2 linked regions of the Methylomonas sp. 11b genome follow. The protein of the gene in region 1 interacts with the protein of each later gene in a pairwise test. Links are inferred from orthologs where the notes say so. Each region holds a gene or a part of one and is shown in the gene's direction. Other genes may lie near its edges. The genes, in order: rpe and eno.

What was found.
Region 2: the proteins of rpe (region 1) and eno interact in binary tests that used the Escherichia coli proteins (3 or more experiments, as listed by UniProt). The link is inferred for Methylomonas sp. 11b from one-to-one orthologs.

The regions. Positions count from the first base shown.
Region 1 is NZ_KI911557.1:4,812,719-4,828,271, reverse strand. Bases 7,190-10,111 are described here. They hold rpe (ribulose-phosphate 3-epimerase), read left to right. Parts: upstream 7,190-8,275; coding sequence 8,276-8,947; downstream 8,948-10,111. Other genes in these bases: METH11B_RS0123150 (autotransporter domain-containing protein), read right to left, coding at 9,020-10,111; METH11B_RS0123160 (sensor domain-containing protein), read left to right, coding at 7,190-8,156. Also shown: METH11B_RS0123170 (AAA family ATPase), read left to right, coding at 1-5,019; METH11B_RS0123165 (response regulator), read left to right, coding at 5,047-5,748; more of METH11B_RS0123160, read left to right, coding at 5,769-7,189; more of METH11B_RS0123150, read right to left, coding at 10,112-10,840; METH11B_RS0123145 (glycosyltransferase), read left to right, coding at 11,041-12,255; METH11B_RS0123140 (inositol monophosphatase family protein), read right to left, coding at 12,234-12,998; METH11B_RS0123135 (ammonium transporter), read right to left, coding at 13,084-14,376; METH11B_RS0123130 (P-II family nitrogen regulator), read right to left, coding at 14,511-14,849; METH11B_RS0123125 (ammonium transporter), read right to left, coding at 15,031-15,553. UniProt on the Escherichia coli protein: Catalyzes the reversible epimerization of D-ribulose 5-phosphate to D-xylulose 5-phosphate.
Region 2 is NZ_KI911557.1:2,083,646-2,099,064, reverse strand. What follows is about bases 1-2,788. They hold eno (phosphopyruvate hydratase), read left to right. Parts: upstream 1-646; coding sequence 647-1,930; downstream 1,931-2,788. Other genes in these bases: ispD (2-C-methyl-D-erythritol 4-phosphate cytidylyltransferase), read left to right, coding at 2,322-2,788; METH11B_RS26645 (septum formation initiator family protein), read left to right, coding at 2,049-2,318; kdsA (3-deoxy-8-phosphooctulonate synthase), read left to right, coding at 1-637. In the rest of the region: more of ispD, read left to right, coding at 2,789-3,017; ispF (2-C-methyl-D-erythritol 2,4-cyclodiphosphate synthase), read left to right, coding at 3,014-3,487; METH11B_RS0110105 (hypothetical protein), read left to right, coding at 3,608-3,919; tRNA pseudouridine(13) synthase TruD, read left to right, coding at 4,093-5,130; METH11B_RS0110095 (type I secretion system permease/ATPase), read left to right, coding at 5,241-7,391; METH11B_RS0110090 (HlyD family type I secretion periplasmic adaptor subunit), read left to right, coding at 7,393-8,751; METH11B_RS0110085 (response regulator transcription factor), read left to right, coding at 8,773-9,420; METH11B_RS0110080 (TolC family outer membrane protein), read left to right, coding at 9,453-10,745; METH11B_RS0110075 (formate dehydrogenase subunit delta), read right to left, coding at 10,906-11,118; formate dehydrogenase accessory sulfurtransferase FdhD, read right to left, coding at 11,122-11,961; fdhF (formate dehydrogenase subunit alpha), read right to left, coding at 11,976-14,828; METH11B_RS0110060 (formate dehydrogenase beta subunit), read right to left, coding at 14,851-15,419. UniProt on the Escherichia coli protein: Catalyzes the reversible conversion of 2-phosphoglycerate (2-PG) into phosphoenolpyruvate (PEP). It is essential for the degradation of carbohydrates via glycolysis.

The DNA.
Region 1 (15,553 bases):
TACAAGGGCTATCATAAACATGTGCCCGAATACCCGCTGGTGGTTAAATGCCTGAAACTGTTATCCAGTTGGGACGACCAATCCCGGCACCTGCGGCAAAAAATCGAACGCCTGAAAGTATTGCACGACCCGCGCGTCTGCACGCCTTTGGCTTTGGAATCCAACGACGGCGATCAATTCATCGTGCAACCTTGGTTCAACGGCCAGTCATTAAACGCTTGGATCACCCAACAGCAGGCGGTGAATTTAGCCGATTTTTTTACGATCGCCTGCTCGTTAGCCGACACCTTGCAATCGGTGCATGATGCCGGCATCACTCATGGCGGCATTAAACCGCACAATATTTTGGTGCAATCCGGCAGTTTGAATCTGCGTTTAACCGACTTCATCACACCGCTGGACATCCGTGATGTCAGTCATTTCATTTACGACCCGGAATTTGTTCGGAACACCCTGGCCTATACCTCGCCGGAACAAACCGGACGCATCAATTACCGGGTCGATTTTTCCACCGACTTATATTCTCTGGGTATCGTGTTTTACGAACTGCTGACCGGCCGCTTGCCGTTTTTTTCCGCAGATCCCTTGGAACTGATTCACTCGCATCTGGCCGAGGAAGCGGTCAAAGTCCATGACATCAGTCCCGGCATTCCCAACACGCTGAGCGAAATCATCGCCAAACTGATTTTGAAACAACCGGAAAAGCGCTACCAAAGTGCCTCCGGCCTGCTCGCGGATTTGCTGCGCTGCCAGAAAGAACACGAAATCACCGGAACCGTATCGGACTTTGGCATAGGCCAGCATGACCGCAGCCGCCGGGTGATTTTCATTTCGAAAATGGTCGGCCGGCAAAGCGAAACCGAGCTAATCCGCCAAGAATATAGCCAGGTAACCCAAGGCCGGTTTCGTTCGGTGTTTATATCCGGCCTATCCGGCATCGGCAAAACTCGGCTGATTCAAGAACTGCAAAAGCCGCTGGTAAAAAATCGCGGCTATTTCAGCTCCGGCAAATTCGATCAGTATCAAAAAAATATTCCCTACAGTTCGCTGATCCAGGCTTTGCGCAATCTGATACGCACCTTTCTGACCGAAAGCGATGCACAAGTACATGATTGGTCCGCCAAAATCCTCGAAGCGCTGGACCATGCCGGCGGCGTGATTGTAGACGTGGTGCCGGAGCTGGAATTCATCATCGGCCCACAACCTGAGGCCCAGCCCTTGCCGCCGGTAGAGGCCCGTAACCGTTTCAATAATCTGTTCGGCCGTTTCCTAGCCTGTCTAGCCAGCGAAGAAAATCCCTTGGTGTTATTCATCGACGATCTGCAATGGTGCGACAGCGCCACTTTCGATTTCTTGCAAAATCTGTTCGCCAATCATCGCGAACACCCCTACCTGTTTTTTATGGGCGCTTATCGTCACAACGAAGTCGATAGTGGTCATCCATTGACCAAACTGATCCGTAGCGTGCGAGAAAACACCGGTCCGCTGACCGAGATTCATTTGACCGAACTCAGCGACGCCGATAGCCACGAAATGGTCGCCTACATTCTGGATTCGTCGTTAACCGCCACGGCAAATTTAGCCGACTTTATCGCGCATCTGACCGAAGGCAATCCCTTGTTTGTCAGCGAAAGTCTGGCCTGGTTGTACAACGAAGGTTTACTCGGTATCGACGCCAAACAACACTGGCAATGGGATATGAACCGCATCCGCGACACGCAAATGCCGGCCAGCGTGGTGGAGCTGTTCAGTGCCAAAGTGCGTAAACTGCCAACCCGGACTTTACACATCCTTTACCATTGCGCCTGCATGGGCAACCGCTTCACCGCCGAGGATGTCGCGCTGGTGCTGGATACGCGTATCGAGCAACTGTTCGAAGATTTAAAGCCGGTATTAAGCATGGGGCTATTGCTGGAAAATAAAGCCGACTTGCAGTTTGTCCACGACCGGGTGCAGGAAGCGGTATTACAGCAAGTGGACGCCGCGACCCGCCCCGGCATCCATTGGCGCATAGGCAATCGCTTGCTGTCGGTGGTCCCGCCCGGAGCCGAGCTTATCAGCCTTGACAATTTATTCACCATCGCCGCCCATCTCAACCAGGGTTGCCCGGCTATAGTCGACGAGGAAACGGCCTATTGGCTGGTGAATATCAACTTCAACGCCGGCAATAAAGCCCTGGACGCCCTGGCCGGCGATGCCGCCAACGAATTTTTTCTGAAAGCCCACGATTATCTACCGACCGATTGTTGGGAAACGGCCTATGCGCTAACGTTTCGGATTTATCAACGCCTGGCGAAGACCGATCTGATGTGCGGCCGCTACGATAGCTCTGAAGCCTTATTGAACCGGCTGATCGAGCATGCGGTCAGCGATCTGGACAAAGCCGAGGCACTGGCCGATCAAACGACTTCGCTATCCTCCTTCGGCAACTTCAAGCAAGCTATCGCCACCGCCAATCGCGGTTTAGCCTATTTCAACAAGTCCATTCCCGACGATCCCGAGCAAGCCCGGCAACGCATGGAAAATCTGATGCTGATCATCGACCAGCAAGACGATGTCTGGCAAAAAATCCTGAATATGCCGTTTACCGAGCAGCGGCAGAGCAAAATCGAACTGGCTTTTTATAGCGAGTTGATTCCGGATTTATACATGTGCGGCTTGGTGCCGCAGCTGTATTTGTCCGCCGCCCAATCCACCTTGCATTGTCTGGAAGGCGGTATGGACGAATCGGTGATTTATTCGTTTTCCATCATGGGCCTCAATCTGGGCGAACAGGGCAAATTCGCGCAGGCGTTTCGCTATCAGGATTTGGCTCACGATTTATGCGCAAAGTATCCCAACACCTTTGGCGCGACCAGAGGCATGAACGGCATTGTCTGGTGCAATATGCACTCGCGTAGCCACCCGGCCGATATTGTCGATTACGCGCACAAAGCCATTCAATCCGGGAAAAACTGCGGCGATTTATACAACGCCGGCTTGTCTTATGGCCCACTGATGTGGAATCTAATAGCGCAGGGTAAGAACCTGCGCTGGGTCGAAGAAGCTGCCGAAGAATGTTTGCAATTTTCCCGCAAAAACCAGCTGTCGTTTTCGATAGGTCTGGCTCAAGCGGTAATGGCCGGTTGGGTATTGCCGATGAAGCCCGACTATGGGCAGGTCGATATGCAAGCAACCCTGGCTGACTGGCAAGCCAATAATTATGTTGCCGCTACCGGCAGTTACTTCGCATTGCTGGGTTTTGCCCAATATTACCTGGGTGACTATAGTGCGGCGGCACTATCGTTGCAAACCGTGGAAAACTATTTGCATGGTTTAACCGACAATGTTTTGAAACGTCTTTGGTATGTATTTCGGATCTTGAACCTGCTGCGGTCGGAAACGGATGCTGCTCTTATCGATGCCGAAATGACGTCCTTGCTTGCGCAACTGGAAGTGTGGGGGCAACTCGGTCCCTTGCTAAAGCCCTACCTGATGTTTATCCATGCGGAATTAGCCAATCGGCAAGGCCAATACCGTGACGCGCGCAATCTGTATATGGATGCTATCGCCCTAGCGCTGGCACAGAACTATGGCCTGCTGACCGGCCATCTATACGAAGCGCTGGCTGATCTATTGCTGAAGCACGGCTTGGGCGACGCAGAACTTTATTACGGCGAAGCCCGCCGCCATTACCGCTTATGCCGTGCCGATGCAAAAAACAACCAGCTGCAGGAGCGCCATCAATACGTCAGCCCGGAAACCGGTGCCAGAATAACCAAACCTCAGCCCGCTCCCACTACCTTACCTAGTCTGGATATCAGCTATTTGATGAAATCGGCGCTAGCGTTATCGGCGGAAATCGATCTGACTCAACTCATGCAAAAAATCATGGCCGTGGTGTTGGAAAGCTCCGCCGCCCAACACGGTTATTTGCTGATCAAACAAAATGACGAATTATTGGTGGCTGCCGAGCAGCACGTCGGCAAAAAACGCACGATACACAAACACTATTACCGCCTGAACAAGGTACGCGGCATCTGCCACGCCATCGTCAATTACGTGCAACGCACCCACGAAAAAGTCGTGCTGAGCGACGCCTGTAGCGAAGGCGAATTTCAAAACGCCCCCGAGGTGTTGGCGTTTGGCTTACGCTCGGTATTGTGTTTGCCGGTCATCAAGCAAAGCGAATTAATCGGTTTGCTGTATCTGGAAAACCGGCTATCCGAAGGCGTATTCACCCCGGAAAAAATCAGCATGACCGAGCTGTTGACCGCGCAGGCCGCTATCTCGCTGGAAAATGCCCGCTTGCTGGAACAAACCCGCCAAGCTTATAAACAATTACAGGAAAATCAGGATCATATGCTGCAAATGGAAAAGCTGTCGGCGCTGGGTACGCTGGTCGGCGGCGTGGCCCACGAAATCAATAACCCGCTGATGGGCGTGATGAACTTCGTCGAATTTGTCTCGGACCGCACCGAAGACGCCAAATCTAAACAAGTCCTTGCGCAAGCGTTGCAGCAAATTCAACGTATCAAAAACATTGTTTCGAATATGCTGGTGTTCATGCATCAGAAAACCACGCAAACCGGCAGTTGCTCGCTAGAGGAGGTTTTAGGCCAAACCCTGTTGTTACTGGAAGGCGAATTGCGCAAAACCGCTATCCAAGTCCGCACCGAGATACCGGAAAACTTGCCCAAACTCGCCTGCACAGCGGAAAGCATGCAACAGATACTGATCAATCTATTAATCAACGCCCGCGATGCGCTGCGCGGGATTGCGCAACCCGAAATTGAAATCAGCGTCCGCTGTGCGGAAAAAATGCTAGAGTTGATTGTAAAAGACAACGGCCCCGGCATCCCCGACGAGGTACAAAGCCGCATGTTCGATCCTTTCTTTACCACCAAACCGCCCGGCCAGGGCACCGGGCTGGGTTTATCGGTCACCCGCCGCTTGATTCAGGATGCCAATGGCTCGATAGCAGTGGAAAGCCGCATTGGCGAAGGTTGCCGCATACGGTTAAAATTTCCCCACTTTTAGTATTTTTAACGAATAGAGACAGAGGCGATGGTAAACAACATTCTGGTGATTGACGACGACCCGGCGGTACGTGGTGCCTTCAAGCTTATCCTGGAAGAAGAAGGCTACCATGTGCGCGAAGCCGAGAACGGTCTGCAAGGTATCGCCATGGTGGAAGCTGATCGTCCCGACTTGATATTTCTGGACTTACGCATGCCCGGCATAGATGGTGTGGAGACCTTACGCCGCCTAAAGGCGTTGGACACCAGCCTGAATGTCTATATCGTCACGGCCTTTGCCGCCGAATTCATGGATCAGCTGAAAGACGCCCATGAAGAAGGCTTGCAATTCGAGCTGGCCAGCAAACCCTTGTCGGCGTCGCAAATCCGCAATATCGCCCAAGTGGTACACATCGCCAAAGTTCATGAAGAACGCAGAGCCAACCACCATAAGCTGGTTTTGACCTTGTACGTGGTGTCGCTGAATCCTGAAACCCGCAGGCTGGTCGAGCAAATCAGCGCGGTGCTGGCCGGCATTTACGAGCCGGGCCATTGGGTATTCGATGTGGTGGAAGTATTGGGCATGCCGGAAAAAGCCCTGGAAAAAGAAATCTTTGCCACGCCGATGCTGGTGCGCGATCTACCGGAACCAGTGCTAAAACTGCTAGGCGATCTTTCCCGAATGTCGTCGGTGATGGCGGCCATCACTACTCAAAATGTTGGTACAGGTGTGCAGACAGTAATCGTTTGATGCCCGGTCGTAACCCCTAAATGCCACAAACACTCAAACAACTCAATCTGATCCTTGACACCATTACCGACGGTGTCATGGTGGTCGACCCGCAAGGCGTCGTTCTTTATGCCAATCAAGCAGCAGAACAATTACTAGAACGCGGCAGCCTGATCGGTCATTCATTGGCAATTCCGATTTCGGCCGACAAAATTCAATTTCAAGACATCAATCTGATTCGTCCCAGCGGCATAGCCTGGGCGGAACTGCGTTCCACGCCGCTGGAATGGGAAGGCGCGCCGGCCTATGTCATCGGACTGCGTGACATCACGGCTCGTAAGCAAGCGGAAATCGCTTTGCAGGAAAGCGAACTACTCTTCCATACGCTGTCCAAAATTGCCCCGGTCGGCATTTTTCGCACCAACGAAAAAGGCGAATGCGACTACGTCAATCACCGCTGGTGCGAAATCACCGGCTTGCATTTTATCGATTCGCACGGTGACGGCTGGATAGCCGGGCTGCTCGCCGACGACCGCGAATCAGTGATTGCCGAATGGCAGCGTTGCATATCCGCCTTGCAACCCTTCAATATGCAATACCGTTTTCAATTGGCGGACGGCAGTGTGCGTTGGGTGGTGGGACGCGCCGAGCCGGAACTGGATGAAACCGGCGGATTGCGCGGTTACGTCGGCACCATCACCGATATTTCCGACATCAAAGCCAACGAGGAGCGCTTGGGACAAGCCGCCGCCGTATTCGAAAGCACGCGTGAAGGCGTGATGATCACCGATGCCCGGCGCCGCATTACGATGGTCAACAAGGCGTTTACCGATATTACCGGCTACACCAATCAGGATGTGATCGGCAATAGTCCCGGCATCATGAGTTCCGGCCGCCATAACACCGATTTTTACCGGGAAATGTGGGCCAATATTGCCACGACGGATCATTGGCAAGGCGAAATTTGGAATCGCCGTAAATGCGGAGAAGTGTATCCGGAATTATTAAGCATCAGCACGGTGCGCGACGGGAACGGCGAGATTAGCCACTATGTGGGCGTATTTGCCGACATATCCAAATTAAAGGCTTCGGAAATGGAACTGGAATTCCTGGCCCATCACGACCCGCTGACGAAACTGCCTAATCGCATGCTGTTCCTGTCGCGCCTGCAACATAATATCGAGAAAGCCCGCCGCCAAGCCAATAAGATGGCGGTGTTGATGCTGGACCTGGACCGCTTCAAGGACGTCAACGATAGCTTCGGCCATTTGGCCGGCGACGATTTACTGCAAATGGTGGCCGAGCGCCTGACTACCCGGCTGCGTACCAGCGACACCATTTGCCGCCTCGGCGGCGACGAGTTCGTGGTGTTGCTGGAAGAAGTCAACCAACCCGAAACCGTCGCTCACGTAGCCACGCAAATCATCAATGCCTTGAACCAAACCTGGCAGCTACCCAGCGGTCATGAGGTACGCATCGGCGTCAGCGTCGGCATCGCGATGTTTCCCGAACACGGCGCTTCGCCGGACGAGTTGATCCAACAAGCCGATACGGCCTTGTATCAGGCCAAAAACGAGGGCCGTAATCGTTTCAAATATTTCTCGGAAGATTTGACGCGCGCCGCGCGCGAACGTATCGATATAGAAATCCGCCTGCGGCAAGCTATAGAGCAAGGCGAATTGCGGGTATTTTTCCAACCGCAAATTTGCATCGAGACTGGCGCGATTATCGGTGCCGAAGCCCTGGTCCGCTGGCAGACTGCCAGCGGCGAACTGATACCGCCGCTACGCTTCATACCGATTGCCGAGGAAACCGGTCTGATTACCAGTATCGGCAATTGGGTGTTGAGAGAAACCTGCCGCACCGGCCAACGCTGGCGAAAAGCCGGTTTTCCGCCCTTGCGTCTGGCAGTTAACCTGTCGCCGCAACAGTTTTTGCATAGCGACATTAGCGACGTCGTCTCCAAGGTCTTGGCAGAAACCGGTTTTCCAGCCAAGTGCCTGGAACTCGAACTCACTGAAAGCGCCTTGATGAAGCGGGAAAAAGAAGCCATCGAAATTTTGCATAAACTGCACGGGTTAGGTGTGCATCTGGCTATCGATGATTTTGGCACCGGCTATTCATCGCTGGCTTATTTGAAACTATTTCCGCTGGATGTCTTAAAAATCGATAAAAGCTTTATTGAAGACATCCCTAAACACACCGACGATATGGAAATCACCGCTACGATCATCGCCATGGCAAAGACGCTACGTATGCGAGTGGTTGCGGAAGGCGTGGAAACCGCCGAGCAACTGGCTTTTCTGAAAAGCCGGCAGTGTGATCTTTACCAAGGTTATTTGGTCAGCAAGCCGCTACCGATAGCGGAATTCGAAAAATTTCTGACCGACCACTTCCCTAACAACAATCATATGCCGGCACTCGGCTGACAGTTACGGCTTGGAACACGCCTCGGTCGCCCTGAAATGTGCAATCAATCCACTGTTTTAGCCAAACGCCGGAAAAAAGTTATAATGCCGGTTTTTAACCTCACCAAAAGGATCAAAAGATGGCTGACAATCTGATTGCACCTTCCATACTCTCCGCAGACTTCGCACGCTTGGGCGAAGAAGTTGTTAATGTCTTAAATGCGGGCGCAGACATTGTGCATTTCGATGTGATGGACAACCATTTTGTGCCCAATCTGACTATCGGTCCGCTGGTTTGCGAAGCGCTGCGTAAGCATGGCGTAACCGCCCCAATCGACGTACATTTGATGGTGGAACCGGTAGACCGCATCATTCCCGATTTCGCTAAAGCCGGTGCTAGCTACATTACCTTCCACCCAGAAGCCTCCAGACATATTGATCGCTCACTGCAAATGATCAGAGACTTGGGTTGCAAATCCGGTCTGGTATTCAACCCAGGCACCCCGCTACATTATCTGGAACACGTGCTGGACAAAGTCGATATGATTTTGCTGATGTCGGTTAACCCCGGATTCGGTGGCCAATCTTTCATTCCATCCGCGTTGGATAAATTGCGCCAAGCCAGAAAAATTATCGACGACAGCGGTTTTGATATCCGCCTGGAAATCGACGGCGGCGTAAACGTCGGCAATATTCGGGAAATTAAAGAAGCAGGTGCGGACACTTTCGTTGCGGGCTCGGCAATTTTCGGCAAGCCGGATTACAAAAAAGTCATCGACGACATGCGCGCGGAATTAGCCGCCGCCAAATAAGTCTGAATGAAAGACAGCCGCTGCGGGATATCCCGCAGCGGCCCCTTCCCCAAAGCAATCGCTGCTAGTTCCTTAAAACGGGATTCTCGCCCCCAACTCGATAGTGTGATCGGTAATATACGCCTGCCCCAAGCGGTATTCGTAGCGTAAAAAGCCCGCCCGACCTTCCGGCAAACTCAACGCCAAGGACGTACCGATATTGAAATAATCGCGATCCGGTGTATCGGTTTTGACGCTGAATGTGCCGGCGCCGGCAGCCGCCTGACTAAAGCGCGCCTGGATCAAACGGCTTTCGTCCAGATATTGATGCACCCATTCGAAGCGCACGCCGGGTGACAACACACCCCAAGAAGTACTGATCGCGTTACTGGCTTGGCCGCCGATAGTCGATGTCGCCGAATCGATAGATTGGCCGGCAAACTCCATTGCCAAACCGCCACCGCCGCTTTCCTGATAACTATCCACTTCGGTTTTGCTGTAATCCAGCCTTACATAGGGATTAATCACAAAACTTTGCAGCGCAAAATCTTTACCAAACCCCAAACTAAAGCCGTATTGGTCGCCATTGGCGGCACTGGTGGCCGTGTTGTCGAATCCGGTATATTGGATGCGCCGATTGATATCAAACGAATGCAGCGCATAACTCATAATCCAGTCGATATAAAATGACTGCGGCAGGAAATAACTGCCGTAAGACGAAAACTCGAAAGCATCCGCCGACATGCTGCCGCTGTTTAAATTGTAATTGGTGTCGGTAGAGCCGTAGCCGAAAGCCGCACCCAACACCAATTCATCCGTGAGGCTGTAATCCAAACCAAAAGTAACGGCTTTTCTGTCGGCTTTGAATCCTCGTTCGCTAGTGGTGTTGGCCTTCTCGCCGACATTGAATTGACCTTTTAAAAAGAAACCCAAGGGGCTATCGCGAAACGGTTGGTCGTTTGGATCGTCGCCTGCCGCACCGCCGCGCGCCGGGCCCAGAGCTGTCATCAAAGCTTTGCCCACCGGTATGGTTTCGCCGTTGATATTGATGGTGGAATAACCCAGCAAGGAAGAGCCTTGCTGCTGGGAATTACGCAGATTAACGATGCGGCCATGCACCACGGAAAATTGCTTGTAACCAAAATCTACAGCCGCCGCACCTTGCGCGGCAACCGCGTCGGGAATCACCGCATTCAGGTCGGCGTTGCTTATTTCATTGCAGCGGTTCAATAAATCGCCGCTCGCTCCAGAGCAAGCACTGGTTAAACCTTCGTAAATTGATTGTTGGTTGGGGGTAAAGCCGGGATCGGGGCTTAAATTAGGGGTTGGAGTTGTTGGTGTTGTCGGCGTCGTCGGGGGCGTAGGCGTAGGCGGCGCCGTATCGTTATCAGCAATACTGAGCACGGCAGTACTGCTGGTGTTGGGCGGGCCCGAACAATCTTCGATTGCGTTTTGAATAGCCAAATTCACGGTTTCAGTGCTTTCTACAACGGTGTCGTCCACAATACTGATAAACACTGTTGCGCTATCGGTATGCGGCCCGCCGGTAAATGGCACGTTGAAAGAAAAGGTGCCGCCGGATATGTTGTAGTCGCTACCTGAAGTCGCACTGCCGCCAGTGGCAACCACTTCGCCACTGATAGTGCAACCGCCATACGCCGCCGTATTCATGTTGACAGTGACAGGCACGCTGCCGCCCGCTTCAGTCGCGCTATAAGAACTGGTGGAGAAGGACAAAGTCGACGCTTGCAGCGTAAACGGTGTCATCGATAAAGCAGCGGCAGCCGCCAATAACACCTGTTTAGAGCTATGAACATGTGGACGAATAGTGCCGCGCAGTCGGCGGCATAAACGCACAGGCGGCATTTCGCTTAAACTAGGTAATTTTTCGGGATTTTGTATTGGTAAGCTCATGAGAAATTCAGTGAGTTAATACTGCGTAAATTAAAATGAAATCCAATTTCGGTAATTAGGTTTGCGCGCAATGGTTAATGACGATATAGCGTAATTTCGCTTGATTAGCAAATGCCGGAGGATGATTTAGGCCGGTAAAAATAATTCAGGTAGCAAATACTTTATATATTACCCACTCAATCACCTCAAAATCCGTAACCATGAGTAGAGTACTTTATTGCTGGGAATTGGGTGCCGGCTACGGTCATACCGCCGCATTCCTTCCGGTAGCCCGACAACTTAAATCACTCGGACACGAAGTAATATTCGTGCTGAAAGATTTGGAATACGCCGAAACTTTGTTAGCTGAAGATCACTTTTGTTATCTACAGGCCCCGATACGCTGGCCCGACGGTCGAGTGCAACCACCCGCCTCCAGTTACCCGGGAGTTTTACAGAATGTCGGATTTACCGATGAAACCGGCCTGTTTACCCGAGCAAAAGCTTGGCAATCCTTATATCGGCATCTAGCCCCCAACCTGATCATATTCGACCATGCGCCGACTGCATTGCTCGCGGCGCGCGAATTAAACATCCCAAGAGCTGGGTTCGGCACCGGCTTTTTCTCGCCGCCGCGCTTAAGTCCCATGCCCAATATCCGTCCCTGGTTGCGAGTTGGCGATAAGGTCTTAAGCACTATCGAAAGCCAGGTGTTAAGCACGACAAACTCGGTTTTAGCGCGTCTGAATACGCCACCATTAAGGATTTTGGCGGACTTATTCGAGTTTGCTGAAGACTTTATCTGCACGTTTCCAGAGCTGGACCATTATCGGCAATACCGCAGCGCAAACTATTGGGGACCAACCCTTTTGCAAACCACCGGTATTGAGCCGATCTGGCCGAGCGTCGGAACCGAAAAAATATTCGCCTATTTGCGCCCCGAATATCCCGGCCTGGAGATATTGCTAAAACAATTACGCGCGTCGCCTTGGTCAATATTGGTGCATATCCCCGGCACAACGCCCGCATTTATAGAGAAAAACAGCAGCGCCAATCTACACATCACTCCGCAGCCGGTAATAATCTCGGCGGCTGCCAAACAATGCGATTTGGCTATTTGCCATGGCGGTGTGGCGACATTGTCGGCATTTTTACTGTCTGGCAAACCCTTGCTGGCATTGCCATTTCAGCTCGAACAACTGATCAGCGCTCAAAACCTCGCTGCTCTCGGCGCGGGCAATTACATCACCGCAGAAAGCAAAAACCCCAACTACAAGGCAACGTTGACTGAGCTATTGCGTAATTCGAAACACACACAGGCCGCCCGACAGTTTGCGGAAAAATACGCCAGCTTTTCTTCCTCACAACAAGCTATCGATATTGCCAAACGTTGTGAGATGTTGATGAAAAACGCTTACATCAAAGGCAATAACTGATCGAGAATCTTGCCGTTTGTGGCAAAGACCTGCTTTGGAAATACACCGGGATTGCCTTTAAAGTCGGTGATCGTTGCGCCGGCTTCTTTGGCTATCAACACACCCGCGGCAATGTCATAAAGATTCAGTTCCTGTTCCCAAAAAGCATCGACCTGGCCATCCGCAACCGTACATAAATCCAGCGCAGCCGAACCCAAACGGCGTTGACCGGTTGTGGCCTGAGCGATACGAGCGAATCGCGGCAGGTTGTTGTCTTCCAAATACTGGCGCAGGCAGGCAAACCCGGTGGACACCATGCTGCTGGCCAGATTGGTTTCATCAGAAACCCTGATAGGCTTGCCGTTTTTCCAGGCGCCCTTGCCTTTTTCCGCGCAGTAATAATCGTCCAACGCCGGGCCGTAAACAGCCCCCATCATCAATTCACCGTCGATTTCCAACGCAACGCTGATACCCCAAAAATATTGGCCTTTCGAGAAAGAATGGGTGCCGTCAATCGGATCGACGATCCAACGACTGGTTTGATTAGCGGTTTGGCCGCTTTCCTCGCCCCAAAAACCGTACTCGGGACACTGCGCGCCGAGCGCTTGTTTCAGGTAATTTTCCACCGCGACATCGGCATCGGTCACCAAATCGCGAGCGCTTTTTTTGTTAATCGCCAGAGAATCTAAATCGTTGAAATAGCGCATCGCCACTTCGCCGGCCGCGCGTACGATGGTTTCTAAAACTTCCAGAGTGATGGGCATGATTTTCCTGATTTTGTTAGGGATGCGGGCAATACGGCTACCCGCCCTGCCCGCTATGAAAAGCCTGGATTTTAACCGCTAATGGTTACAGATTGTGGTAGCCGGTTTCTTCGTGCAGCACGATGTCCAAACCTTGCTGCTCCTCATCTTCGCTGACGCGCAAACCGATGAACACGTCGATGAATTTCAACAAAACATAGCTGAATAAAGCACTCCAGGCCGCCGTCACCAAAACCGCTAGCGCTTGTACGCCGACTTGCTCGGCGATTGTCACACCGTTTAATCCCAAGCCGCCGAAACTTTCAGCAGCGAATACGCCGGTTAAAATCGAGCCGACGCAACCGCCAACCCCATGTACCGGAAATACATCCAAGGAATCGTCGATTTTTAACCGGCGTTTGACGAATTGCGTGGCATAAAAACACACTATGCCTGCCACTATACCAATAATCAGCCCGCCAATCGGCCCGACAAATCCAGAGGCCGGGGTGATGGTACCCAAGCCGGCTACCATACCGGTGACGATACCCAGCACACTCGGCTTGCTGAAACGCAACCATTCAATCGTCATCCAGGTCAACGCGCCAGCGGCGGCGGCGATATGCGTGACGGCAATCGCCATCCCGGCACTGCCGTCGGCTTTTAACGCGCTACCACCGTTGAAGCCGAACCAGCCGAACCAGAGCATACCGGCGCCCGTGACCACCATGGTCATATTGTGCGGAGGCATCGCCACGGTGGGAAAGCCTTTACGACGCCCCAAGACTAAGGCCGCCACCAGAGAAGCCACTCCGGCATTGACGTGAATCACAATCCCACCGGCAAAATCCTTGGCACCCAAGGCCGCCAGCCAGCCGTTGCCCCAAATCCAGTGACAAATCGGCATGTACACCACGATTAACCACAGCCCGCTAAACCAAAGCATCGCCGAAAACTTCATCCGCTCGGCAAAAGCGCCAACGATCAACGCCGGAGTAATAATCGCGAAAGTCATTTGAAACATGAAAAACACGGTTTCCGGAATATCGCCGATCAAGTTTTGCGTGTTCATTTCCGGCAAAAAAATCTTGCTGCCGCCACCCAAAAACTGCTGCCAGTTGCCGCCATCGGTAAACACAAAGCTGTAAACGCCGGCCAGCCACAATATCGATACCAGACAGGTAATCGCAAAACATTGCATAAGCACCGACAGCACATTCTTGCTTCTGACCAAACCGCCGTAAAACAGCGATAGGCCCGGAATGGTCATGAATAAAACCAGTGCGGTGGAGGTTAAAACCCAAGCGGTATTGGCTTGGTTAATGCCTTCAGCCCAAGCCTGCTCGGGCAACATCAAGCTGTATGCCATCAGCATCAGCGTTCTTTTTATTGTTGTCATTGTCTTTCACTAGATGATGGTGTGTTGTTATTTTTAAGCAGTCTATAAACAACAAAATCGCCCTGGTCTGCGGATAACGCGCAGACCAGGGCGATTTTTGATGTTTCGCTGTTTTTTATATTTGTCTTGAAGACTTAAATAGCATCTTCTCCGGTCTCGCCGGTTCTAATACGAATGATCTGTTCCAGGTTGGTCACAAAAATTTTACCGTCGCCAATTTTGCCGGTGTTGGCGGCCTTGACGATAGTTTCCACGGCTTGGTCGACAACGTGTTCGGCCACTGCGATTTCCAGCTTGACCTTAGGCAGAAAATCCACCACGTACTCGGCGCCGCGATACAACTCGGTGTGGCCCTTTTGCCTGCCAAAACCTTTAACTTCGGTTGCCGTTACACCAGCCACCCCGATCTCGGACAAGGCTTCCCTGACGTCGTCCAGCTTGAATGGTTTGATAATCGCTGTAATTAATTTCATGCTATCCCCAAATTCGAATGATTAAAAAGCTGTTTCGTCACTGTTGCCACCATAATAAATAATTCCGGTAGAACCTACAATTTACCCGAGCACAAGCACCAAAGTAGTGCCTCATGATAACAAAAACGGGCAGCCATCGCCGACCACCCGTTTCTTTTCGCGTTAACCGCAGCTTTCAACCCTAAACATGATAAGCGGTTTCGCCGTGTTCGGTGACATCCAGACCTTCACGCTCAGTCGCTTCGCTAACCCGCAGACCCAGAGCCACATCGGCAATTTTGAAGGCAATGAAGGACACCACACCCGACCAAACGATGGCGATACCTACACCCCAAGCTTGGCTGGCAAGCTGGGTAAGCACGCTGTAGTCAGGCAAGGTCGCGTTGGTGACGTAATCCCATACTCCGGTACCGCCCAAGGCAGGGCTGGCAACCACAGCAGTACCCAAGGCGCCGATGATACCGCCTACCCCGTGCACACCAAACGCATCCAGCGAATCGTCATAGTTCATCGCGTGTTTCAAAAAGGTTACTGACCAGAAGCATACTGCGCCGACCACCAAGCCTAAACCGATAGCGCCCATCGGGCCTGACCAGCCGCAAGCAGGAGTTATCGCGACTAAACCGGCAACCGCGCCTGACGTGGCGCCCAACATGCTGGGTTTACCACGCACAGCCCATTCTGCGCCCATCCAGGCCAAGGTT
Region 2 (15,419 bases), 2.7 Mb from region 1 along the record:
TCCGGGTCTGGAAAAAGGTTTGCAGATCCTGGAAAAAGTGAAGCAACAATTGCATGTGCCGGTTTTGACCGACGTCCATGAAGATACACCGCTAGAAGAAGTTGCGGCGGTGGTCGATGTGCTGCAAACACCGGCGTTTTTGTGCCGCCAGACCAATTTCATCCAAAGCGTCGCCGCTTTGGGCAAGCCGGTGAATATCAAAAAAGGCCAGTTTTTAGCGCCGTGGGATATGGCCAATGTCGCTGCTAAAGCCAAAGCCACCGGCAATCAGCAAATCATGGTTTGCGAGCGCGGCGTGTCGTTTGGCTATAATAATTTGGTTTCGGATATGCGTTCGTTGGCTGTGATGCGCGACACCGGTTGCCCGGTGGTATTCGACGCCACTCATTCCGTGCAGTTACCGGGCGGGCAAGGCAATGTTTCCGGCGGTCAGCGCGAGCATGTGCCTGTTTTAGCGAGGGCGGCAGTGGCAGTGGGCATTGCCGGACTTTTCATGGAATCGCATCCCAAACCGGAAGAAGCGTTGAGCGACGGCCCCAACTCCTGGCCTTTGCACCGCATGAAAGAATTATTGGAAATGTTAGTAACGATAGACCGGGCTGTTAAATCCACCAGCCTGATTGAAACCACTCTATAGGGCAAAATAATGGCAAGAATAGTAGACGTAAAGGCAAGAGAAGTTCTGGATTCACGCGGTAACCCGACCGTTGAAGCGGAAGTGTATTTGGCATCCGGCATCATCGGTAGTGCGATGGTGCCCTCCGGCGCATCCACCGGCGAACGCGAAGCGATCGAATTACGCGACGGTGACAAAGCTCGGTATTTGGGTAAAGGTGTATTGAACGCCGTTAACTTCGTCAACACCGAAATTCGCGAAGCGGTCGTCGGTATGGATGCCAACAACCAAGCCGCGTTGGACGAAAAAATGATTGCCTTGGACGGCACCCCAAGCAAAAGCCGCATTGGTGCCAATGCCATCTTGGGCGTTTCCATGGCTGCCGCGCGCGCTGCTGCACAAGAAGCCGGTGTACCGTTGTACAAATTCCTGAACAAATCCGGCGAATTTATTTTGCCTGTACCGATGATGAACATCATCAACGGCGGTTCGCATGCTGATAACAGCGTTGATTTGCAAGAGTTCATGATTCTGCCTGTCGGCGCGCCAACCTTTCGCGAAGCGATCCGTTACGGTGCGGAAGTATTCCACAACCTGGCTAAAGTATTGAAAAGCCGCGGTTTAGCGACCACTGTGGGCGACGAAGGCGGCTTTGCGCCTAACTTGTCTTCCAACGAAGAAGCCATCGAAGTGATCCTGGAAGCGATTGAAAAAGCCGGTTACAAAGCGGGCGTTGACATCTATCTGGGTATGGACGCTGCTGCTTCAGAATATTTCGATGACGGTAAATACGTGTTGTCTGCGGAAAATCGCAGTTTCAACTCCACAGAAATGGTCGATTTCCTGGCAGCGTGGGTTGATAAGTACCCCATTATCTCCATCGAAGACGGTCTGGACGAAAACGATTGGGACGGCTGGAAATATCAAACCGAAAAATTGGGCGGCAAAATCCAGTTGGTCGGTGACGATTTGTTCGTGACCAACCCTGCTATCCTGAAAGAAGGTATCGAGAAAGGCATCGCTAACTCCATCCTGATCAAAGTCAACCAAATCGGTACCTTGACCGAAACCCTGGCGGCTATCGATATGGCTGCTGCTGCCGGCTACAGCGCGGTAGTTTCTCACCGTTCCGGCGAAACCGAAGACACCACCATCGCCGACTTGGTGGTCGCGACCGGCACCGGCCAAATCAAAACCGGTTCATTGAGCCGTTCCGATCGTGTTGCCAAATACAACCGTCTGATGAAAATCGAAGACGAGTTGGGCGACAAAGCCAAATACGCCGGCCGCAGCGCGTTTAAAATGCTGAAATAAAAAGCGTAGGTTGGGTTAGCCCTAAGCGGTAGCGAAGGGCGTAACCCAACGCGTTGGCATTAAATGTTGGGTTACGCTCTGATAGAGCTAACCCAACCTACATTGTTGAGAATTCGCTATAAAAACGCTCATCGCCATCATCATCCTATTAATCGTTCACTTCCAGTATCGGTTGTGGCTAGGTGATGCCAGCGTCTCGCAGATTAGCGATTATCGGGAACGTCTCGACACCCTGACCAAGGAAGCCCAGGAAAAAAAGGAACGCAACGATTCCCTGTATGCCGAGGTGCTGGATTTGCGCCGTGGCTTGGAAACCATCGAAGAGCGTGCCCGCTATGAATTGGGCATGATCAAGGAAAACGAAACCTTCTTTCAAGTGCTTGAGTAGAGCATGAATCAAATTCTTAGATGCTGGGCGGTAGTCCCGGCAGCCGGCGTCGGCAAACGTATGCAAGCCGACCGCCCTAAACAATATCTACCGCTGGCCGGCAAAACCGTCATTGAACATACCTTAAATCGCTTATTGCAATCCGGTGCGTTTCAAGCCGTGGCTGTCGCTATATCGATTGAAGATCCGTATTGGCCGGAATTAGACGTATCCAAACATCCTGATGTGATTACCGCACCGGGCGGCAAGGAGCGGGCTGACTCGGTGCTGTCGGCGCTGAAAGCTTTGCAGGGCCAAGCCGCCGAGGACGATTGGGTGCTGGTGCATGACGCCGCACGACCCTGTCTGACGGCTTCTGATATTCATCTGCAAATCGACACGCTCAAAAACGATGAGGTCGGCGGCATTCTGGCGCTGTCTTCACACGACACGCTGAAACACGTCGACGGCGACACCATTACCGCAACGATAGACCGCAAACATGTCTGGCGGGCGTTGACGCCACAAATGTTCAAATACGGCATGCTGCGCGACGCTTTGCAGCAAACCGAAGGCAATCCGGCCGTTACCGACGAGGCCAGTGCATTGGAATTGTTGGGCTACAAACCCAAAATCGTCGAAGGCCGACCCGACAACATCAAAATCACCCGGCCCGAAGATCTGGCGCTGGCGCAATTCTACATGGAGCAACAAGCATGATCCGAGTCGGTCAAGGTTACGACGTCCACCGTTTCAACGACGGCGATCACATCATATTGGGCGGTGTGAAAATCCCCTATGAAAGAGGTTTGGAAGCCCATTCCGACGGCGATGTGGTGCTGCATGCCTTGGCTGATGCAATTCTCGGCGCGGCAGCGTTGGGCGACATCGGCAAGCATTTTCCGGATACCGACCCCGAATTCAAGGGTGCCGACAGCCGGGTATTGCTACGCCACGTCTACAAAATTGTCCAGGAAAAAGGTTACAAGCTGGTTAACGCCGATGTCACTATCATCGCCCAGGCACCGAAAATGCTGCCGCACGTGCCGGCTATGCGTGCCAATATCGCTGCCGACTTGGCCGTGGATGTCGATTTCATCAATGTCAAAGCTACCACGACTGAAAAATTAGGCTTCGAAGGCCGCAAGGAAGGCATCGCGGTGCAGGCGGTGGTGTTGATAGAGAAATAAAAACGTTGCCAGCGTTAGATCACGAGCGATACCGCGATACTCGACCATCTAGTGTAATCTTGAAAATTGCACCATACGGCATCGATTAGGATTACTGTCTTTAGTATTGATGCTCGGTAAATGAATGAATTGACAATGAGTCTAAATGACACAATAAGCGAATTTATCGCCTATGGCTTTGAGCGTCATGGCGTAGGATTCGGAATTGTTCTTTTTGGCACCGCTATGCTTATTAGTTCCGGGATGATTCCTTGGTTAAGCGACAGGCAAAAAAGAGGAGTCAGAGGGTATTTAGACGCTCAAAATGACTCACGCCCGCCAACCAAGGAGGAAGAGTTTTATCACTCGAATTTTCTTACGTTTAAAGCCGGTATTTTCATTGTTGCCTTAGACGTTTTTTTTATCCTTTTTCAACCGAAGCTAATTTTCTGAACCTATGGATTGAAAGCGATAATCCATGTAGGTCATGGTGCGAGTAGCGTTCCCTGACAATTTCACATTCGGAATGTCACCTCACCACTCGGCAACCGTTCCTGCGTTGCTCTACCTCCTGCATCCATGCAGTCGTATCGCGGCAACATGACCTACGATATTTTATAAGCCTTATGACAGATTTTAATTTACCCGAATGGCCCTACGCGTACGGCGGACCCTCAGGTACCGGAGATATCAAAACCGAGCCCGAGGATTTCGTAGTCGAAGAAGTTCTATCGTTCGAGCCGGAAGGCAGCGGCGAGCATATATTCCTGCATATCGAAAAAATCGGTGAAAACACCGAATATGTCGCGCGGCAGCTGGCTCGTCATGTCGGGGTCAGGCAGCGAGATGTCAGCTATGCTGGTCTTAAGGATAGACACGGCCGAACGCGGCAATGGTTTAGTGTGTGGTTGCCGGGTAAGGACGATCCGGATTGGTCAGCTATCGAAACCGAGCATTTGCAAGTGTTGCAAACGGTCCGCCACGCCCGAAAACTAAAGCGCGGTGTTTTGGCGGGCAATCGATTTAACTTGCTGATCCGAAATTGGACGGGCGACCAAGAAAGCACCGAAAAGCAACTGCAGCAGATTAAAGCCCAAGGCTTTCCCAATTACTTCGGACCGCAACGTTTCGGTCATCAAGGCCAAAATATCAATCGCGCGCTGGCCATGTTTGCCGGTGCCAAGGTCAAGCGGGAACAACGCTCTTTGTATTTATCGGCAGCGCGCTCGTATTTGTTCAATCTGATCTTGGCGCAGCGCGTCGAGCAAGCGAATTGGCATCAAGCATTGAATGGCGATGTATTCAAGCTTGACGGCAGTAATAGCTGTTTTACCGGCGATAGCGACGACGCCAGTCTGTCGGCTCGCGTCGAACAGGGTGATATTCATCCCACCGGGACCATGTGGGGCCGTGGCGGTAAGATTGCCACAGCTGAGGCTGGTGCGATAGAAGACGCCGTGATTGCCGCTAACGCATCCATAGCCGACGGATTGCTTGCGTTTGATCTGGAAGCTGATCGACGCGCTTTACGCACATTGCCGCAAGATCTGGAGTGGCAGTGGCTGGATAATCAACTCAAGTTGAGCTTCAATTTGCCCGCCGGTAGCTATGCCACCGCCTTGTTACGGGAAATAATTGGCGGTGCATCTGGTGCCGGTGATTGAATTTGCTTTGATAAAAATGCTTTTTGGGTTGTAATCGCATCAATTTATAATACTTAAGTACAATAGCGCCTAAAGCGTTATAAAAATCATAACTTCTACTTACATCCTACATGCCTGATAGCGGCCAGATATCCGGACCAGCAGATTCCACGTTTGACGATCCTCTATTGTTGGCTTTGCTATCGGTCTGCAAGTTGTTACATATTCCGCAAACTGCAACGGCCTTGGTAGCCGGACTGCCCTTGGTCGAGAATAGATTGACGCCCGGTTTGTTCGTGCGCGCCGCTGAACGCGCTGGTTTGACCAGCCGCTTGTTGCGCAGACCCTTAGAGAAAATTTCCAATTTGGTATTGCCGGCAGTGCTGTTGCTGAAAGACGGTAATGCCTGTGTATTGCTTGCCAAGAGCGGTGAAAACTATACGGTAGTGTTGCCGGAAACCGATAGCGGCGAGAAGACCGTTAGCGCTGCGGAGTTGCAAGCTAGTTACAGCGGTTCGGCTTTTTTCGTGCAGTTGCAGCACCGCTTTGACGGGCGCACTGCGGAATCGGCTGTACCGAAGGTCAAACATTGGTTTTGGGACGTGCTTTATAAGTCCTGGCCTATCTATGCGGAAGTGCTGGCGGCCTCGTTATTAATCAATCTGTTCGCTTTGGCCGCGCCCTTGTTTTTCATGAATGTTTATGATCGCGTGGTACCGAATCACGCGCTGGAAACGTTGTGGGTACTGACTATAGGTGTGCTGATCGTGTTTGGTTTCGAATTGGCGATGAAGCTGCTACGAAGCTATTTTATCGATGCAGCCGGCAAACGCGCCGATATTATTTTGTCGGCGAATATTTTCGAAAAACTGATGAATATTCGTATGGAAGCCCGGCCGCCATCGGTGGGTGCTTTTGCAAACAACTTAAGCGAATTCGAATCCTTTCGTGAATTTTTGACCTCGGCAACGCTGGTGACACTGATCGATTTGCCGTTTTTGTTTTTGTTTTTACTGATCATTTATAGTGTCGGCGGCAATTTGGCCTTGATTCCATTGGCGATTTTACCGTTAGCAATGTTGATTGGTATCGCCTTGCAGGCGCCATTGAAAAACACGATCAACGCCATGTTCAAATTCGGCGGTGAAAAAAATGCCACGCTGGTGGAAGCGTTGTCCAATCTGGAAACGATCAAAACGGCCGGCGCGGAAGGACAATTGCAGCGCCGTTGGGAACAGAATGTCGGCGAAATCGCCCGGCTGGGCTTAAAGTCGCGGTTTTATGCCGGCTTGACCGTCAATTTGACCGCATTTTTGCAGCAATTGGCATCGGTGTTGGTGGTGGTGGCCGGCGTCTACCGGATTACTGATGGTGATTTGACGACAGGCGGCTTGGTGGCTTGCACCATGCTGACCTCGCGGGCCTTGGCTCCGGTCGGGCAGGTCGCGGCACTATTGACCCGTTACCATCAGGCGGTGACCGCCCTGGGGTCGTTTAACCGAATGATGGCTCTACCGGTGGAACGCGAGAACGGCAAGGACTATTTGCATAGACCGCGCTTTAACGGCGAGATTGAGTTCAAGCAGGTTCGCTTCAGCTATCCGCAGCAGCCGGTCAAGGCCTTGGATGGCATATCGTTTAAAATCAAGGCCGGCGAGCGCGTGGGTTTTATCGGCCGAATAGGTTCCGGCAAGAGCACGCTGGAAAAATTGATGCTGGGTTTGTACCAGGCTCAAGAAGGTTCGATCTTGATAGACGGCACCGATATTCGCCAAATCGATCCTTCCGATTTACGCCGGCAAATCGGCTATGTGCCGCAAGATATTTCCTTAATGTTCGGTAGCGTGAAGGACAATATCGTTTTGGGTTCGCGCTACGCCGATGATGCTGCGGTGTTAAAGGCGGCGGCGATTGCCGGCGTCGATCAGTTCGTCAGTAAACATCCCGCCGGTTTTGATTTGCAAGTGGGCGAGCGCGGCGCATCCTTGTCGGGTGGGCAACGGCAAAGTATTGCGCTGGCCAGAGCCTTGCTGTTGTCGCCGTCGATTTTTATTATGGACGAGCCGACTAATGCGATGGACAACAGTAGCGAAGAAGCCTTTAAACAGCGGTTTGCCGCGCAATTGGGGCAACAGACTCTGATACTGGTCACGCATCGCATGTCGCTGCTCAGCTTGGTGGACAGGCTGATCGTGATGGACGGCGGGCATATGGTCGCAGACGGCCCCAAGGAACATGTGCTGGAAGCCTTGCGCCAAGGACAGATCAAGGTGGCTATCTAATATGTTGAAAAAAATAGCCGAGTGGCGCGCCGAGCATCGGTATCGAGCCGAAGATCAGCGTTTTTTAAGCGACGTCAACGCCGCTAATCTTTACGAATTACCCTTGCAAAGCCATTTGATCCTGTGGTTTGCCGCGGCTTTTGTTGCGGCATCCTTGGTTTGGGCCGGGTTTGCCAGCTTGGATGAGGTTACGCGCGGCGAAGGTAAAACCATACCCTCCAGTCAAGTGCAGGTGGTGCAGAACCTGGAGGGCGGTATCGTTTCGGAAATATTGGTGCAAGAAGGTCAATTGGTGGACAAGGATCAGGTTTTGCTGCAACTCGATCAAGTCCGTTTTGCTTCCTCGTTTAAAGAAGCCAAGTTAAAGTATTACGAGTTGTTGGCAAATACCGCGCGCTTGAATGCCGAAATTAACGGCACGCCTTTGGCAATTCCGGAAGAGGTTATGAAGAATGCACCGCAAATCGCCGACAACGTCAGGCAATTGCTGGTTTCCAAGCAGAACGAAATAAGATCGAATAGCGACATTTTTGCCGAGCAGGTGCGGCAGAAAGAGCAGGAAATTATCGAAATTCAGTCGAAAAGCGACCAATTGGCGCGTAGCTACAAACTTTTGCAGGACGAAGTAAAGATGTCCGAACCGTTGGTGGCTGATGGGGCTATGTCGCAAGTTGAATTACTGCGCTTACAACGTGCTGCTAATGATTTGAAAGGCGACTTGAATTCCGCAAATTTGGCGATGCCGCGGCTACGTTCGTCATTGGACGAAGCGCGCAACAAATTGGCGGAGATCAAGATTCGCTATAAAACCGAAGCGTTGAAAGAATTGAACGAAGTGAAGGCGGAACTGGATCGCACATCCGAATCTGCTGTAGCTTTGGAAGATAGAGTTAGCCGTACCAGAGTGCTGTCGCCGGTAAAAGGCACGGTAAAGCGCATCAAAGTGGCTACGGTGGGCGGTGTCATTCAACCCGGCATGGATTTGCTGGAAATCGTGCCTTTGGAAGATCAGCTGTTGATTGAAGCGAAAATTCGGCCGGCGGACATTGCTTTTCTTCGCCCTGGGCAGAAAGCTGTGGTAAAACTAAGCGCTTATGATTTTTCGATCTACGGTGGCCTGGAGGCCTCTTTGGAACACATCAGCGCCGACAGCATACCCGGCGAGAAGAAAGATGAGGACAGTTACTATTTGATTCGTTTGCGCACCGCTAAAAACTACCTGGAAAAGGGCGGCGAACGTTTGGAAATTATTGCCGGGATGACCGCGGAAGTTGATATTTTAACCGGAAAAAAAACAGTGCTTGATTACCTCTTGAAGCCGATATTGAAAGCCAGGGATAGGGCTTTAAGAGAACGATAACTCATAACAACAATTACATTTGTGGCTAACATACTGATTTATTCCAATAATCCTCAGCTGACGGCGCAGTGGACTCATGCGCTGATCGCGGGATATAACGTTAGTATGCTGCACAGTATCCGCAGCGAATATACCGCCGATGCAGTGATTTTCGATGCAAAAAAACTGGATGACGATGCCGGTTTGTTAACGGTTTTTGCCAACAAAAAAGTCCGTTTCCTGGTCATCGGCTCCGATTGGCCGGAACATAAGCAGATCGAGGTGCTGATTAACGGTGCCGCCGGCTATTGCGAACAGTCCGAAGCATCGGAGCTTTTAATGCGTGCGGTAGCTTGTATTTTGGCGGGTGATATTTGGATTCGTCGGGCCTTGGTGCCCAAGGTCATTGGTGTGTTGACCAGTGCCAGACGTACACAACTTACGCCTAGTACCGTCGATACCGAACTAAAGCTAAAGCAACTGGCCAGTTTATCCGCGCGCGAAGTGGAAGTGGCGGACATGATACGGCAGGGTGAAAGTAATAAGCGTATTGCTTTTGCTATGAATATTTCCGAGCGGACTGTAAAAGCGCATTTATCGTCGATTTTTAGGAAACTGCATGTCGACGACCGCTTAAGACTAGCCATATTGTTAAAAGAAATCGACCAATATCAGAGAGGAATGTCATGAGAGTCAGCAGGAGTTTGAGTTTAGGAATAGCCATGCATTTGGCCTGTGTATCAAGCAGTCAGGCGTTGAGTTTGCAAGAATCTATTCAGAAAGTGTTGGATGAAAATCCCAAAATCCAAGCTGCCAAATCAGAACGCCGCGCAGTTGAAGAGGAAATCGGTCAAGCCAAGGCCGGTTATTTTCCAACTGTGGATGTCACAGCCGGCATCGGCTGGGAAGAATCGAATAACCCTACCACCCGTGGCCGCGGTGACGGATCGGTTTTTTATCATAGAGAGGAAGGGGCGATTCTGGCCAGGCAAATGTTGTTTGATGGTCTGGCTACTCCGAATGAAGTGGAGAGGCAGGAAGCTCGGACCGACTCTCGGGCTTACACAGTATTCGGCCAGTCGGAAATAACCGCGCTCGATGGTGTTGAAGCCTATATTAAGGTGTTGCGGCGTCAGGAGTTGTTGAATCTGGCTAAGGAAAATCTGCAACGCCATCAAGGTACCAACGATCAAATCAAACTGCGTAGCGAACGCGGCGTCGGCAAACGGGCGGATGTCGACCAGTCAATGGGCAGGGTAGCCTTGGCGGAAAAGAACGTGTTGTCCGAAATCGGTAATTTGAAAGATGCCGAGACCAGTTTCTTGCGAGTCATCGGCATATTGCCGGAAGGTATTCAACCGATTCAATCGCCGGGAACCGCGCTACCCCAATCGCTGGATCAAGCGATAGAAGAAGCGTTAGCCGATCATCCCATTCTGAAATCTGCTAATTCAGATATCGATTCGGCATTTGCCCAACATGCTACGGCTATGGCCCCCTATTTTCCGCGTTTTGATATTGAGGCCGGCGCCAGTCATAACTACAACTTAGACGGTATCCGCGGCACCAATTCCGATATGACGGCAATGTTACGTATGCGCTATAACATTTTTAACGGCGGCAAGGATATAGCTCGCCGCGAGCAAACCGCGCAGTTAATCAATCAGGCCAAGGATATTCGCGATAATACGCATAGGCAGGTGATTGAAAGTATGCGTTTGTCTTGGGTCGCTCATCAAACCGTGAAGAGCCAGTTGGAGTTTTTTAAACAACACGTCGATTCCAGCGAAAAGACCATCAGTGCTTATCAGCAGCAGTTCAATATTGGTCAACGGACCTTATTAGATTTGCTGGATACCTTCAACGAGGCTTATATTGCTAAAAGCTCGTATATCAATGCTAAATACGATGAGCTGTTTTCGCAATTTCGAATTTTAGCGAGCAAGGGCCAACTGAATAAATATTTGGGTACGACTTTGCCATCCGAAGTTCAACCGCTTAGTTCCGCTGACTAAGGCGCTCAATCATTAATAGTTAAGGCTATGTAGAGATTTAGACTTCCCCCAAATGGGATCCTATTGGGGGGGAAGTTATCAATTAGGCTGATGACCAGTTTAGAGCGATGGTCGATAAACTGATTCAATAAGTACGAGTAACCGATGCATTAGCCCAGAGTTACTTGGCAATACGCAATACGGCTTCCGACACTATTTCCATTAACTCTTTACCACCTTGTTGCACATATTCGACAATCGCTTTACGCATGCGCGGTTCCCAAAAGTTTCGGATATGTTGTTCAACGCCCTTAATGGCCAATTCCCGGTCGGGTTCGGATTTGAAAAAAGCGCCAATGTTGTTGGCCATTTTAATGAGGTTATGGTTATCCATGTTTTATGCGGCTGATTCTTGGTAATGTTGTAAACGATGAGGGTGAGTGTAGATCATATGATTTTCGTGGCGGGCGAAGCCAACCAGGGTCAGTCCGCACTCTTCCGCCAATTGAATTGCTAACGCGGTAGGTGCCGAGATGGCTGCCAGCAAGGTGATGCCAACACTGGCCGCTTTTTGTACCATTTCATAACTGGCGCGGCTGGTCACCAGCAGCCAGCCATTTTCAAAATCGCAGTTGGCCTTGGCTAATGAACCGATCAGTTTATCCAGTGCATTATGACGGCCGACATCTTCCCTTACAGTAACGATGCCGCGTTCCGGGTGCAGCCACGCTGCCGCATGGACCGCACCGGTCAGCATATTCAGAGATTGCTTTTGCGCCATATCGGCGAAACCGCTGCTTAATAGCGCTGCATTCAGCGCTAAACCTTGCCCCACATGATGGGGACGCCGAATGGCTTGCTCCAGGGTGGTGGCTCCGCACAAACCGCAACCGGTTCTGCCGGTCATGTTTTTTCCCTTGCCGTGCAGTTTCTCAAAACGCTTTTCAGGAATCGTCATTCTAACTTCCACTCCTTTGGAGCGTTGTACGACGCGTACCGACTGCAATTCCGACGTATGGCCGATGATTTCTTCGGTCAGACTGAAGCCCAATGCAAAATCTTCTAGATTGAGAGGGGTCGTCAGCATCACCACGTGCGGAATGGTGTTGTAAACCAACACCACCGGCACTTCTTCAGCGACATAATCCTCTTTCGCGGTGTGAACTGGGCCGCGCCAGCTATCGAACGTACCGGTTCGATAGCTGGTCCAGCCCAGTTCGCTTGAGACTGCATCCATAAGGCGGTTGCTACTTACTCGTTGACCGCGATGCGGTTTTCCAGTAGAGACAACTGATTGTCGGAAAAGTCTTGGTATTCCTGTTGCCATGCCGAAGTTTGTGCAACTTTGGCGACATGTACAGCGGTGACTTTGTATTCCGGACAGTTGGTTGCCCAGTCCGAGTTATCGGTGGTGATGACGTTAGCGCCTGAATGTGGGAAATGGAACGTGGTGTAAACCACGCCAGGCTGCATGCGATCAGTAATCAAAGCGCGCAACACGGTTTCCCCGGAACGGCTTTTCACGCCGCACCAGTCGCCATCGCTAATACCCAGTACTTCAGCATCGTGTGGATGCAATTCCAGACGATCTTCCTCGTGCCAGGCGACGTTTTCCGTGCGGCGAGTTTGGGCACCGACGTTGTATTGCGACAAGATCCGGCCGGTAGTCAGAATCAACGGATATTTGCTGCTGGTACGTTCTTCGGTAGCGACATATTCGGTTAGCATGAAGCGGCCTTTACCGCGCACGAAGTGGTCGGCGTGCATAATCGGCGTGCCATCGGGTGTTTCGTCATTGCAAGGCCACTGTATGCTGCCCATTTCGTCGATTTTTTCGTAACTGACACCGGCGAATTGCGGTGTCAGCGCCGCGATTTCGGCCATGATTTCCGAAGGATGGCTGTAATTCATCGGATAACCCAGGGCGTTCGACAAATCCTGGGTTACTTCCCAGTCTTCCTTGCCACCCAGCGGGGTCATCACTTTACGAACCGGCGAAATCCGGCGTTCAGCATTGGTAAACGTGCCGTTCTTTTCCAGGAACGAGGAGCCTGGTAAAAACACGTGAGCAAATTTAGCGGTTTCGTTCAGGAAAATGTCTTGTACGACCAAGCATTCCAATTCACGTAGCGCGTGATGTACGTGGGTGATATCAGGATCGGATTGAGCGATGTCTTCGCCTTGTACGTACAAGCCTTTGAAACTACCGTCGATAGCGGCGGCAAACATATTCGGGATACGTAAGCCGGGTTCTGAGGACAGCGCCACGTTCCAAGCAGTTTCAAACTGAACGCGAGTTTGCGAGTCGGAAACATGGCGGTAGCCGACAAACTCGTGCGGGAACGAACCCATATCGCAAGAGCCTTGGACATTGTTTTGTCCGCGTAGCGGGTTGACGCCAACCCCATCGCGGCCAATGTTACCGGTTGCCATTGCCAGATTAGCGATACCGATAACTGTTGTTGAACCTTGGCTATGTTCGGTCACACCCAAGCCGTAATAGATCGCGCCATTACCGCCCGTTGCGTACAAGCGAGCCGCTGCGCGCATGGTTTCGGCGGGTACGCCGGTTAATTCGGCGACGGCCTCAGGTGAATGTTGGGGCAGCGCAACAAAGGTTTTCCATTTATTGAACGACTCAATATCGCAGCGTTCCAGTGCGAATTTTTCATCCGCCAAGCCTTCGGTGACAATGACGTGAGCCAATGCGGTGACAACCGCAACATTGGTGCCGGGGCGAAGTTTCAGATGGTAGTCGGCTTTCACATGTGGGCTATTGCTAACCAAATCGATACTGCGCGGATCGACCACGATCAGTTTCGCGCCTTGGCGTAAGCGGCGTTTCATCATCGAACCGAAAACCGGGTGGCCGTCAGTCGGATTGGCGCCGATTACCATAATCACATCGGACTGCATCACCGAGTCAAAGGTTTGGGTGCCGGATGATTCGCCAAAAGTGCTTTTCAAGCCGTAGCCGGTCGGCGAATGGCAAACGCGGGCACAGGTATCGACATTGTTGTTACCGAAGCCGGCACGGATTAATTTTTGCACCAGATAGGTTTCTTCGTTAGTGCAACGCGAAGAGGTAATGCCGCCGATTGAGTCTTTGCCGTATTTGGCTTGGATCCCCTTCAATTTGGTGGCGGCAAAACTGATCGCTTCTTCCCAACTGACTTCGCGCCAAGGATCGGAAATGTTTTCCCGTACCATAGGGGTGGTGATACGGTCTTTGTGCGTGGCATAACCGAATGCAAATCGGCCTTTGACGCAAGAGTGGCCGTGATTGGCTTGGCCGTTTTTATCCGGCACCATGCGTACCAGTTGTTCGCCTTTCATTTCGGCTTTGAATGAGCAACCGACACCGCAATAGGCGCAGGTGGTGATGGTGCTATGTTCCGGAACACCGTGGTCGATTACCGATTTTTCCATCAGTGTCGCGGTGGGGCAGGCTTGCACGCAAGCGCCGCAGGATACGCATTCGGATTCCATGAATGGCTGATTTTGCCCTGGAGAGACTTTGGAATCGAAGCCGCGGCCGTCGATGGTCAATGCGAAGGTACCTTGTACCTCTTCGCAGGCACGGACGCATCGTGAACAAACGATACATTTTGCCGGGTCGAAGCTGAAATAGGGGTTGCTGGTGTCTTTTTCGGAATCCAGATGATTCTCGCCGTCGAAACCGTAACGCACTTCGCGCAAGCCGACTTGGCCGACGGTATCCTGCAATTCGCAATCGCCGTTGGCGGCGCAGGTTAAACAGTCTAAAGGATGATCGGAGATGTATAGTTCGGCAATGCCGCGTCTGATGCTGGCTAGCTTGTCGTTCTGGGTACATACCTTCATGCCTTCTGCCACCGGGGTAGTACAGGAAGCCGGATAGCCGCGCGCACCTTCGATTTGCACCAGGCACATCCGACAAGAACCGAACGGATCCAGGCTATCGGTGGCGCACAATTTAGGAATGCTGATCCCCGCTTCGGCGGCGGCGCGCATCACGGAACTGCCGGCATTGACAGTGACCTTGTGGCCGTCGATTTCCAGAGTGACTTGATTTGCAGACGAACTTGCGGGAGTTCCGTAATCTATTTCGTTATTGTCAGACATGTTTATCTCCTGGTAATCGCGATCAGGCTTTGGCGGATTGTAAGCCAAAGTCTTCAGGGAAATGATTCAGCGCGCTTAACACCGGGAAAGGTGTCATGCCGCCCATTGCACACAAAGATCCGTAAGTCATGGTGTCGCATAAATCGCGCAACAACACGGTGTTTTTATCCTTTTGCACGCCCTCGACGATACGGTCTATTACTTCGACGCCACGTGTTGATCCTATCCGGCAAGGTGTGCATTTGCCGCAGGATTCTTCCACACAAAATTCCATTGCATAACGCGCCATGTCGGCCATGTTGACGGTATCGTCATGAACCACTATGCCGCCATGACCCAATACCGCTGAAATGGCCGCGAAGGCTTCGTAATCCAGCGGTGTATCGAACTGGCTCTCATGCAAATAAGCGCCCAGCGGTCCGCCGACCTGTACCGCGCGTATCGGTCGGCCGCTCGCTGAGCCGCCGCCGTAATCGTAAAGCAGCTCGCGCAAGGTCATGCCGAAAGCGACCTCAAACAGACCGGGGTGCTTGATATTTCCAGCCAGTTGCAGAGGTAGCGTACCGCGTGAACGGCCCATGCCGTAGTTTT